One region of the Micromonospora sp. WMMA1949 genome, then DNA from elsewhere that is predicted to be linked to it. Evidence: riboswitches for the same ligand, from Rfam matches in the RefSeq annotation. Region 1 holds a riboswitch; the other holds the start of a gene.
The links. A riboswitch is a leader RNA that binds a small molecule or an ion and turns the genes downstream of it on or off. The one in region 1 is predicted to bind cyclic di-AMP.
Positions count from the first base shown of each region.

Region 1 (5,449 bases):
GCTCCCCCGGCAACGGCGTCACGATCGTCTCCGGCGGCCCGGGCACCGGCAAGACGGCGGTGGCGCTGCACCGGGCCGCGTACCTGCTCTACTCCGACCGGGCCCGGTACGCCGGCGGCGGCATCCTGGTGGTCGGCCCGTCCGGCGTGTTCGTCGAGTACATCGCCTCGGTGCTGCCCTCGCTCGGCGAGGAGACCGCCACGCTGCGCTCGCTCGGCTCGCTGTTCCCCGGCCTGTCCGCGTCCCGCACCGACCCGCCGGACGTGGCGGCGGTGAAGGGATCGCTGCGGATGCGCCGGGTGCTGGAACGCGCGGTCCGCGACGCGGTGCCGGACTCCCCGGCCGAGTTGCGCCTGCTGTACCGGGGTGAGCTGCTGCGCCTGGAACGCCCCGCGCTGGACGCGATCCGGGACCGGACGCTCGCCCGTGGGGCGCGCCGCAACGAGGTACGCCGGGCGGCGTTCGACGCCGTCCTGGCCGCGCTCTACGCCCAGGCCCGCACGCTGCGGGTGGGCCGGCTGCCGGAGCAGCCCGCGTTCGAGGACGAGATCATCGAGCGGCCGGAGTTCCGGGAGTTCCTCAAGGCGTGGTGGCCCCGGCTGCACCCACGGCACGTGCTGGACTGGCTGGCACGCCCGGACCGGCTGCGCCGCTACGCCGGGGGCGTCCTCTCCTCGGCGGAGATCCGGCTGCTCGCCGACGCGTACCGGAGCCTCGGCACCGAGGGGCTGACGGTGGCCGACATCGCGCTGCTGGACGAGCTGGACGCGCTGCTCGGCAAGCCGGTGCAGCGGGCCCGGCCCAAGCGCGATCCGTACCAGCTCGCCGGTGGCGTGCGCGAGCTGAGCACGTACGCCGACCGGCAGCGTGCCGCCCGCGCGGCGGCGCGGGAGCGTCCGGCCGACTACCGCGACTACGCGCACGTGGTGGTCGACGAGTCGCAGGACGTCTCGCCGATGCAGTGGCGGATGATCGGCCGGCGCGGCCGGCTGGCGTCCTGGACGGTGGTCGGTGACCCGGCGCAGACGGCCTGGACGGGCGATCCGCAGGAGCTGGACCGTGCCCGCGACCAGGCGCTGGGGCGGCGCAAGCGGCACCGCTACGAGTTGACCACCAACTACCGCAACTCGGCGGAGATCTTCGCGGTGGCGGCGGCGGAGATCCGCCGCCTTTACCCGGATCTGCCGCTGCCCGACGCGGTGCGGTCCACGGGCGTGCCGCCGGTGGAGCGTACGGTGCCCGCCGCCGACCTGCCGGCGGCCACGGTCGAGGCGGCCGAGGCGCTGCTCGCGCAGGTGGAGGGCACCGTCGGTGTGATCACGCCGGTGCCCCGCCGGGACGAGGTGGCCGGCTGGCTGGGCGCGCTCGGCACGGGCCGCCTCCAGGTGGTGACCAGCCTCCAGGCCAAGGGCATGGAGTACGACGGCGTGGTGCTGGTGGCGCCGAGCGAGATCCGGGCCGACCCGGGCTCGGGCGTACGCACGCTCTACGTCGCGCTGTCCCGCGCCACCCAGCGCCTCACCACGCTCGATCCGGTGGGGTGAGTGGCCGCGTCGGCGCCACCCACAGTTCACTTGCATACATAGCGATGTGAACATACATTGAGCCTGGCCGGTACGGGGCAGGGAAGGTGTTGGCGTGGGCGCAGGTCATGACCACAGCGGCGCGGTGGCCAACGCGGCACACCGCCACCGGGGCCGCCTCTGGGCCGCCTTCGCGCTGCTCGCCGCCCTCATGGTGGTCGAGGCGGTGGCCGCCTTCACGACCGGATCGCTCGCGCTGCTCTCCGACGCCGGGCACATGTTCACCGACGTCCTCGGCATCGGCATGGCGCTCGCCGCGATCTCCGCCACCCGCCGCGCCGGCACCGACCCGCAGCGCACGTTCGGGCTCTACCGGCTGGAGGTGCTCGCCGCCCTCGCCAACGCCGTACTGCTCGGCGCCGTCGCGGTCTACGTCCTCATCGAGGCGGTACGCCGGTTCGGCGAGCCGCCGGAGGTGCTGGCCGGCCCGATGCTCGTGGTGGCGGTGCTCGGCCTGCTCGCCAACATCGTCGCGTTCGCACTGCTGCGCGCCGGGTCGAAGGAGAGCATCAACCTGCGCGGGGCGTACCTGGAGGTGCTCGGCGACCTGCTCGGCTCGCTCGGCGTGATCGCCGCCGCGTTGATCATCACGGTCACCGACTGGTGGTGGGCCGACCCGCTCGTCGCCGTCGGCATCGGCGTGTTCATCCTGCCGCGCACCTGGCGGCTCGGCCGGGCCGCGGTCCGCATCCTGGTGCAGGCCGCGCCGGAACACCTCCAGGTCACCGCCGTGCACGACCGGCTGGCCGCCGTGCCGGGTGTGGCCGAGGTGCACGACCTGCACGTCTGGACGCTCACCTCGGGCATGGAGGTGGCCTCGGCGCACCTGACCACCGACCCGGGCGTGGACCCGGCCGGGGTGCTGGCCGCCGCCCGGGCCGCCCTGCACGAGGACTTCTCCATCGATCACGCCACGTTGCAGGTCGAGCCCGGAGCGTCAGCCGGAGTGTGCGGAAAGACCGAGTGGTGATTAGGACAGACTTAAATCACTGTGACTGCTGTAGTCTTATGCCGGTTTTGCCCCGCCTAGTGGCATTGCTCGACGGAGCCGTGCCCGGGCAGCGCCGGTAGTCTCGGTCGCGGCCGCACCCGCGGGCGCCACCGGCCCCGGTGGGGCGGCCGTCGCCTAATCGTCCGCAGGGGCGAGCCGGGGAACCACGTACGTGGGGTGCATCCGCGTCAGCGGTAGGGATCTTCCGTCCCGAACCCGTCAGCTAACCCGGTCGGCGTTGACGGAAGGACGTGTGAATGCCCCCAGTGGCACCTGTACGACGGACGGCCGCCCGGTTGGCGGCCCTGCTCGTCGCGACGCTGGCCCTCGGCGTCGCGACCGTTCCGGTCTCCCCCGCCTCCGCGGCGCCGGCGACCGGCCTGCTCGCCGCCGCACCCGGCGGCGACGACGAGGGCGGCACGCCGGAACTGCGCGCCCAGCTCGACGCGGCCAGCAAGGGCTGGCTGGAGGCGAAAGCCGCGCTGAACCGGTCGGTGACCCGCCAGAAGCAACTGAACGACCAGCTCAAGACCGTCGGCGCCGAGCTGGCCGTCCGCGACGCCAAGGTCGGCGAGATCGCCGCGGTGGCGTACCGCAACGGCCGCCTGGGCACCGCCGGGGCGCTGCTCGGCAGCAGCAGCCCGGAGGGCTTCATGGACCGGGCCGCAGCGCTGGAGCAGGTCGCCGCGCACGAGGACCGTACGCTGCGCGACCTGATCACCACCCGGGACGAGGCCACCCGCACCCGTGCCCAGCTCGACGGGGAGATCCGCGAGCAGCGCAAGCAGGTCGCGGTGATGGGCAAGCGCAAGGAGCAGGCCGAGCGCGCCCTGGAGGTCGCCAACGACCGCGCCTCGCGCAGCAGCACCAGCGGCGGCGGCAGCGTCCAGGGCACCTCCAACAAGAACGCGAAGCCGGCGCCGCGCAACTCGGACGGCTCCTGGCCGTCGGAGTCGTGCAGCGTCAACGACCCGACCCCGGCGAACGGTTGCATCACCCCGCGCACACTGCACGCGCTGCAACAGGCAAAGGCGGCGGGCTTCACCCGGTACGTCTCGTGCCACCGGCCCAGCGGCTCGGGTGAGCACCCGAAGGGGCGGGCCTGCGACTTCGCCGCGCAGAAGAACGGCTTCGGCGGCGTGGCCAGCGGCGGTGACCGGACGTACGGCAACAACCTCGCCGCGTACTTCGTGCGCAACGCCGACCCGCTCGCCGTGCTCTACGTGATCTGGTTCAAGCAGATCTGGCTGCCCAGCAGCGGGTGGAAGTCGTACAGCGGCGGCAACGGCGACCCGTCCAGCGACCACACCAACCACGTGCACCTGTCGGTGTACTGAGCGCGCCCGGAAGGGGCGGCCGGATCAGGCCGGCCGCCCCTCCAGGGTCGCCCCGAGACGCGCCGCCAGGCCCAGGTGAGCCGCCCGGGCCTGGCGGAACGCGTACCCGAACAGCGGTGCCGGTGCGGTGAGCGTGATCTCCACGTCGATGCGTACCGTGCCGTCCGGCTCGTCGCGCAGGCGGGTGTGGTTGCGGACCGTCGTCGCGGGTTGCTGACGCGCCACGGTGACGACCTCGTCCTCGCCGGCGATCAGCACGTCCGCCTGGTACGTGACCGGGAAGTGCATCGGGCCGAGTTGCAGCCGGTCGGTGATCGCGTAGCTGGCCAGCGCGCCCGGCCGGGCCGGCAGCTTCCGGACCCGGACGATCAGCGGATGCAGCTCGCCCTGGCGACTCAGGTCACCCAGTAGCGCCACCGCTTCGGCCCGGGTGCACCGGGCCTGCACGGTGTAGCTGAAGCTGTCGCTGCTCTGCAAGCGGGCCCCCTCGCCGTCGTGCGTCGCGACGATCGTCCCGTACCGACGCCGGACTGGCAACGGGTAGAAGGTCCCCTGGCAGCAGGGGGTGTGAACGGCGCTCAGGCGCCGGGCAGCACCTCGGGGGTGTCGTCGGCGAACCACGGCTCGGGCGCGCCGAACAGGCCGAGCAGGCCGGTCACCCAGAGCTGCCGGTGCACGAACCGGCTCGGCTCGGTGACCACGAGCTTGACGCCGCTGACCTCGCAGGTCTGGAAGCCCGCGACCATGGCGCTGATGCCGACCGAGTCGATGAACGTGACGAGCCGCATGTTCAGCTCGATTCGCGAGGGACGGCCCTTCGCGAGCACCTCGGCGATCGCTTCCCGCACCTCGTACGCGGTGTCGACGTCGATCTCCCCACGGGGCGCGATCTGGACGACACCACCCGGCCGCACCGACTTCACGATCGACAGGCTCACGCGAGCACCTCCACTCGCCCATGACGGGCGCCTCATCAGTACGCGGGCCGCGACCGAGAGTATTCCTCCAACGGCCCGGTCGCCACCCCCCGGGATGAGCAATTCGCGAACTGGGCACACCTGGGCGTACCCAATCCGGACCTCCGGGTTCCAGTTTCCCCTGTTTGGCGGGTCGCGGCCAACCGTGCGACCGGGCGGGCCCGCCGATCCGCCGACCAGGGTAGCGGGCGCACGCACGTCCCGTCGGCACCGGTCCCGGCGCGTTCGAGTGGTTCGTCCCGTTCGCTGTTCCGGGCCGCCCGTGACGCCCGCCTGGTTTGCCGCGCCCGCCCGTGGGGCACTGCCCGAGACAGTGAACCCCGCCGGATGGACACCGGAGTCCGAAGTGGCCGCCGGCCTTCGGCACCCGAGGAGGTAGAACGATGTTCGGATCCAACCTGCTGGACCGCCGGGGCAAGGCCGAGCGGGTCGCCGACCAGGCGTGGCAGAACCTGCTCTCCGCCGTCGGTTCCGCCGGTGACAGCGTGCGCGACGCCACCCGGACCGCCCGCCGCAGTTCCTCCGGCCTGGCCGACGACGCCACCGACCTGGTCGGCTCCG
Region 1 is NZ_JAPZBG010000001.1:4,193,978-4,199,426, reverse strand. Features, by position in the region: gene O7607_RS19900 (HelD family protein) at 1-1,544, shown strand, start outside; gene O7607_RS19895 (cation diffusion facilitator family transporter) at 1,639-2,553, shown strand; cyclic di-AMP (ydaO/yuaA leader) riboswitch at 2,697-2,827, shown strand; gene O7607_RS19890 (coiled-coil domain-containing protein) at 2,832-3,911, shown strand; gene O7607_RS19885 (SRPBCC family protein) at 3,936-4,388, opposite strand; gene O7607_RS19880 (STAS domain-containing protein) at 4,490-4,849, opposite strand; gene O7607_RS19875 (hypothetical protein) at 5,272-5,449, shown strand, end outside.

Region 2 (5,449 bases), 2.1 Mb from region 1:
GAGCGTGAGCCGGCTGGTGCGGCCCGGCTCCGGCGTGCCGGTCAGGGTGACCGTGTAGCCGTCGACGGTGGTGCTGGTCGCCGGCGCCGGCAACGGCCGGGCGGTCAGCTCGCCGGGGACCGTGACGTCCAGGCCGAGGGTCAGCGGCTCCCCGCCTTCGGGGGTGAAGTCGGCGAACGCCCGCCAGACGCCGGGGCCGCCCAGTGGCGAGGCGACCCGCCAGGTGCCGTCTCCGGTCATCTCCGGGTGGACGTGCCGGAACCCGGACAGGTCCCGGCGGGCGACGATCAGGTGCATGCGCTTGTCGTGGGCCACCTCGAAGCGGGTGACAGGCGCGCCGTCCGGGCCGGTGATCCGGAAGGCGAACTGCCCGGCCGGCGCGGCGGCGGGCTGGAACGTGTAGCCGCGTTCGGAGACGAGCAGCCCGCCGGGCAGGTGCGCGGAGGCGCCGCCCGCGTTGCTCTCGTCACCGTGACCGGCGTCGCCGGCCCCGTGGTCGCTGTCGCTGTCGTCGTGGCGGGTCTCGGCGGCCGGGGCGACGGGATCGGCCAGGTTGCCGATCCCGTACGCCGCGCCGAACACCGCCACGAGGCCGAGGGCGAAGCCACTGAGCTTCGTCGCCGTGTTCATGGTGTCTCCTCGGTTCTCGCGGGTCCGTCGGACCCGTCACGCACCGACGAGGTCGTAGCCGGCCTCGTCGACCGCCGCGCGGACCGCGTCCGCGTCCAGCGGGTTCTGACTGGTGACGGTGACCCGGCCACTGGCCAGGTCGACCTGGACGTCGGTGACGCCCGGAAGCGCGCTCAGCTCGGTGCTCACCGAGTTGACGCAGTGCCCGCAGGTCATGCCGCTCACCTGGTAGATGGTCTCCATCTCGCCCTCCGATCCCATACCCCCCAGGGGTACGTTCGGAACGTTAGCATACCCCCGAGGGGTACGCTATCCTCGGTGTCATGACCGCGCCGTCCAGCCCCACCCGGGGCTACACCGCCAGCAAGGACCAACTCCTCGCCCGGCTCCGCCGGATCGAGGGTCAGGTCCGCGGCATCGAGAAGATGGTCGAGGACGACCGCTACTGCATCGACGTGCTGACGCAGATCTCGGCCATCCAGGCGGCGCTGGACAAGGTCGCGCTGGGCCTGCTCGACGGGCACGCCCGGCACTGCATGCACGAGGGCGCCGCCGAGGGCCGGGCCGACGAGATGGCGACCGAGATGATGGCCGCCGTCGGCCGCCTGATGAAGCGCGGCTGAGCGGGACCTCCGACCCCCGGGGCAGGGCACATCGACCCGCGCCGACGCGTCGTGCCGGTCGTACCGTCGAAGTGGCGGGCAGGCCGGACCGGCGGACCCGCGGCGACGGACGGAGGGCGGCCCGATGATGTGGCAGAGCCCGATGATGGGCTGGATGTGGATCTGGTCCCTGCTGGTGCTCGCGGTGCTGGCGGGGCTCGTCTGGGCGGCCGTGCGGTGGACCGGCCCGCAGTACCTGGGTCGGACGACGGCCCGGCGCATCCTCGACGAGCGGTACGCTCGCGGCGAGATCGACGAGGACGAGTACCGGCGACGCCGGGCCGGACTGACCTGACCCGCGCGGCGCGCGTGTCACCGGCCACGGCGTCCGGGAGCGCCCGACCGGGCTGCCTACCATGGCCGGGCGACGACCCGGACGTGGTCGACACGTCCGCGCCGGCCGGGTGACCACACCGGTCCGGCGGACCAGGCGTCGCCGCGACCGTTGGGAGAGACCTCATGGGTGCCGACCACACCCACCCCGCGCCCGCCGCGCCGCCGGGCGTACGACGGCTGCTCGTCGCCGTGGTGGTGCCGCTGTTCGCGCTCACCGTGATCGCGGCGCTGGTGCTCTGGCCCCGGCAGGACCGGGAGCCGGTCGGCGGCGGAGACGTCCCCCGCTACCACGGCACGGTGACCCGGGTGGTCACCGAGCCCTGCCCGCCCACCCCGGAGGCCCCGGAGGGCGGCGGTGGCCCGTGCGGCACCGTGACGGTCACCGCCGAGCAGGGCCCGGACGCGGGCCGGCAGGTCGAGACGCCGATCCCGGCCGGGCCGGGCGCGCCCCGGGTCGCGGTCGGCGACGAGGTCGTCCTGGTCGAGCTGACCGACCCGGCCGACCCGTCGGTGACGTCCTACAACATCGCCGAGCACCAGCGCGGTACGCCGCTGATCTGGCTGATGGTGCTGTTCGCCGCCGCGATCGTGGCGTTCGGCCGCTGGCGCGGGCTCGCCGCGCTCGGCGGCCTGGTGGCCAGCTTCGCCATCCTGCTCGGCTTCGTGCTGCCCGGTATCGGTGCCGGCCAGCCACCGCTGCTGGTGGCGATCGTCGGCGCTGCGTTGATCATGTTCGTGGTGCTCTACCTGACGCACGGGATCACCGCGCAGACGTCGGTGGCGGTGCTCGGCACGCTCGGCAGCCTGGTGATCACCGGCGTGCTCGGCCTGCTCGCCACGTCCGCCACCCACCTGACCGGCTTCGGCAGCGAGGACGCCACCACGCTGTCCATGTTCCAGGGCGACGTGGACCTGCACGGGCTGCTGCTGGCCGGCATCATCATCGGCTCGCTGGGCGTCCTGGACGACGTGACGGTCACCCAGGCGGCCACCGTCACCGAACTGGCGCACGCCAACCCCGGGCTGTCCCGGCGGCAGCTCTACCGGGCCGCGACCCGGGTCGGCCGGGCCCACATCGCGTCCACCGTCAACACCATCGTGCTGGCGTACGCGGGCGCCTCGCTGCCGCTGCTGCTCCTGCTGGTCGCCGACTCCCGCCCGGTCAGCGAAATCCTCACCAGTGAGTTCCTCGCCCAAGAGATCGTCCGCAGCGCGGTGGCCACGCTCGGCCTGATCGCCGCCGTCCCGCTGACGACCGGACTGGCCGCGATCGTGACCACCGCCGGACGGCGCTCACGCGACGCGGAGCCGGCGCCGCCCGCGCCCCGGCCGCCGGCCGGACGGGACGACGCGCTGGAGGCGCTCGGCGGCGGAAAGAGTACGGAGGCCGCATGGTGACACTCCGCAGCGTGACCATCGATTTCAAACGCGACGCTGGTCACGGTGCGCCACGGCGAAATCTCGCTATTGGTCGGCTTCCGGACGTAGATCCTCAGGAGTGCTGTCAGGTAACCTCGCTGCCGGTCACCGCCGAAGGCGCGCACCGGCGCCAGCGGTGCCGCCGCCCAATCGCCCGCGGGCGAGCCGGGGAACCAGGTACATGGGGTGAATCCGCGACAGCGGTAGGGGCCACTTCCGTCCCGAACCCGTCAGCTAACCCGGTCGGCGGCCGACGGAAGGGAACACTGTGACGGCACCCCTGCGCCGCTGGCTGACACCCGTGGTGGCCGTGATGGCCTCGCTGGCCGTGCTGGCCGGGCCGACCCCGGCGACCGCGGCACCCACCGCGGCGGCCCCCGGCACCCCCTCGGGCCACGAGGAGGACGGCGAACCGCCGCTCATCACCGAGGCGATCGACGCCGCCAACCGGAACTACCTCCAGGCCAAGGCGAAGCTCGCCAAGTCCCAGGACCGCCAACGGCGGCTGGCGGCCGAGGTGAAGGCGGCACAGGCCGAACTCGACGCGCTCAGCCCGCAGGTCAACCAGCTCGCCGCCCAGTCCTACCGGACCGGCCGGATGGGCGCCATGGCGATGCTGCTGGAGAGCAACTCGCCCGACTCGTTCGTCCGCCGGGTCAACGCCCTGGACGAGCTGAACCTCCTCAACGCGCAGCGCCTGGCCGCCATCAACGCGGTCAAGACCCGCGCCGAGCAGGCCAAGATCGCGCTCGACGCCGAGGTGCGCGAGCAGGAGAAGCAGAAGAACGCGATGGAGCGCGAGAAGGTGCAGGCCGAGCGCGCGCTGAAGCTCGTCGGCGGTCTCGGCTTCACCGGCGGCCTGGTCTCCGCCACCTCACCGGTCGCCAGGATCGCCCCCGGCCGCACCGCGGACGGCGGCTGGAAGTCCGAGTCGTGCAGCGAGGACGACCCGACCACCTCGGGCTGCGTCACCCCGCGCACGCTGCACGCGTACAAGGAGGTCCGGCGCGCGGGCTTCAAGCGCTTCGTGGGCTGCTACCGGTCCGGCGGGCCGTGGGAACACCCCAAGGGCAAGGCGTGTGACTGGTCGCTGCAGAACAGCGGCTTCGCGCCGTGGCACAACAACGACACCCGCCGGTACGGCAACGAGGTCGCCGCGTTCCTCATCCGCAACGCCGACCGGCTGGGCATCTACTACGTCATCTGGAACCGGCAGATCTGGTTCCCGGCCACCGGCTGGCGTTCCTACAGCGGACCGTCGAACCACACCGACCACGTCCACATGTCGCTGCTCTGACCCGGACACCACGAAAAGGGGCCGCCCTCGGGCGGCCCCTTTCGCGTCCGAATGTGTCAGCTCGCCAGCGCCGGGTCGGCGGGCGCCGCCGGCGCGGGCACCGGGGCCGGGGACTGCGCCACGGTCCGCACCTCGCCGCCGGCGAGCCGGTACGACATGCCCACCACCGTGCACCGCCCGGCCGCCACCCGCTCGGCCAGCACGGCGGACCGGGCCAGCAGCGTCTCCACGGTCTGCGCGATGTGCACGTCGATGATGCCGTCGAGGTCCTCCACGCCCTGACGGGCGGCGCGCAGCAGGCTGGGCGAGACCGCGTCCACCACCGCGCCCAGGTGCCCGACCGGGGCGGCCCCGGTCCGCACCCCCTCCCGGGCGGCCTGGACCGCGCCGCACGAGTCGTGCCCGAGCACCACCACGAGCGGCGTGCCCAGCACGGTGACCGCGTACTCGACGCTGCCGAGCACCTCCGGTCCGGCGGTGTGCCCGGCGGTACGCACCACGAAGAGGTCACCCAGGCCGCGGTCGAAGATGATCTCGGCGGCGAGCCGCGAGTCGGAGCAGCCGACGATCACCGCGAAGGGATGCTGACCGTCGGCGACCGCTGTCCGGTGCCCGGCGTCCTGATTCGGATGCTGCGGGGCGCCGGTGACGAACCGGTGATTACCGGCACGCAGCTCGTCCAGTGCCTGCTCCGGGGTGCTCGGCGTCATGTCCCTCACCTCGTCTACCTGGGGAACCACCAGGCCGAACGGCCTCGCGACCCACGGTCACACGCACCTCGGGGCCCGTCAAGATTCGTGATACGCATTTCATACTTTCCCCGTCGCCGGACGCACCGGCCCGCGCCGATTCGGCCGGTGACGCGGGTGGCCATAGCATGACCACCATGGCGACCACACCAGTTGAGGACGGGAGCCGCCGTAACTGGACCTTCCTCACCAACCACGGCCATGTGCTGCTGGCGATCGCGCGCAACCCCACCGCCCGGCTGCGGGACGTGGCGGACGAGGTGGGCGTGACCGAACGGGCGGCCCAGGCCATCGTCGCCGACCTCGAGGCCGGGGGTTACCTGCGGCGTACGCGGGTGGGACGGCGCAACGAGTAC
Region 2 is NZ_JAPZBG010000001.1:2,122,648-2,128,096, forward strand. Features, by position in the region: gene O7607_RS09840 (hypothetical protein) at 1-630, opposite strand, end outside; gene O7607_RS09845 (heavy-metal-associated domain-containing protein) at 667-873, opposite strand; gene O7607_RS09850 (metal-sensitive transcriptional regulator) at 954-1,253, shown strand; gene O7607_RS09855 (SHOCT domain-containing protein) at 1,378-1,587, shown strand; gene O7607_RS09860 (YibE/F family protein) at 1,752-3,026, shown strand; cyclic di-AMP (ydaO/yuaA leader) riboswitch at 3,181-3,311, shown strand; gene O7607_RS09865 (coiled-coil domain-containing protein) at 3,316-4,344, shown strand; gene O7607_RS09870 (carbonic anhydrase) at 4,401-5,054, opposite strand; gene O7607_RS09875 (helix-turn-helix transcriptional regulator) at 5,222-5,449, shown strand, end outside.
Region 2: linked by a shared signal. The riboswitch ahead of O7607_RS09865 (coiled-coil domain-containing protein) and the one ahead of O7607_RS19890 (coiled-coil domain-containing protein) in region 1 are both predicted to bind cyclic di-AMP.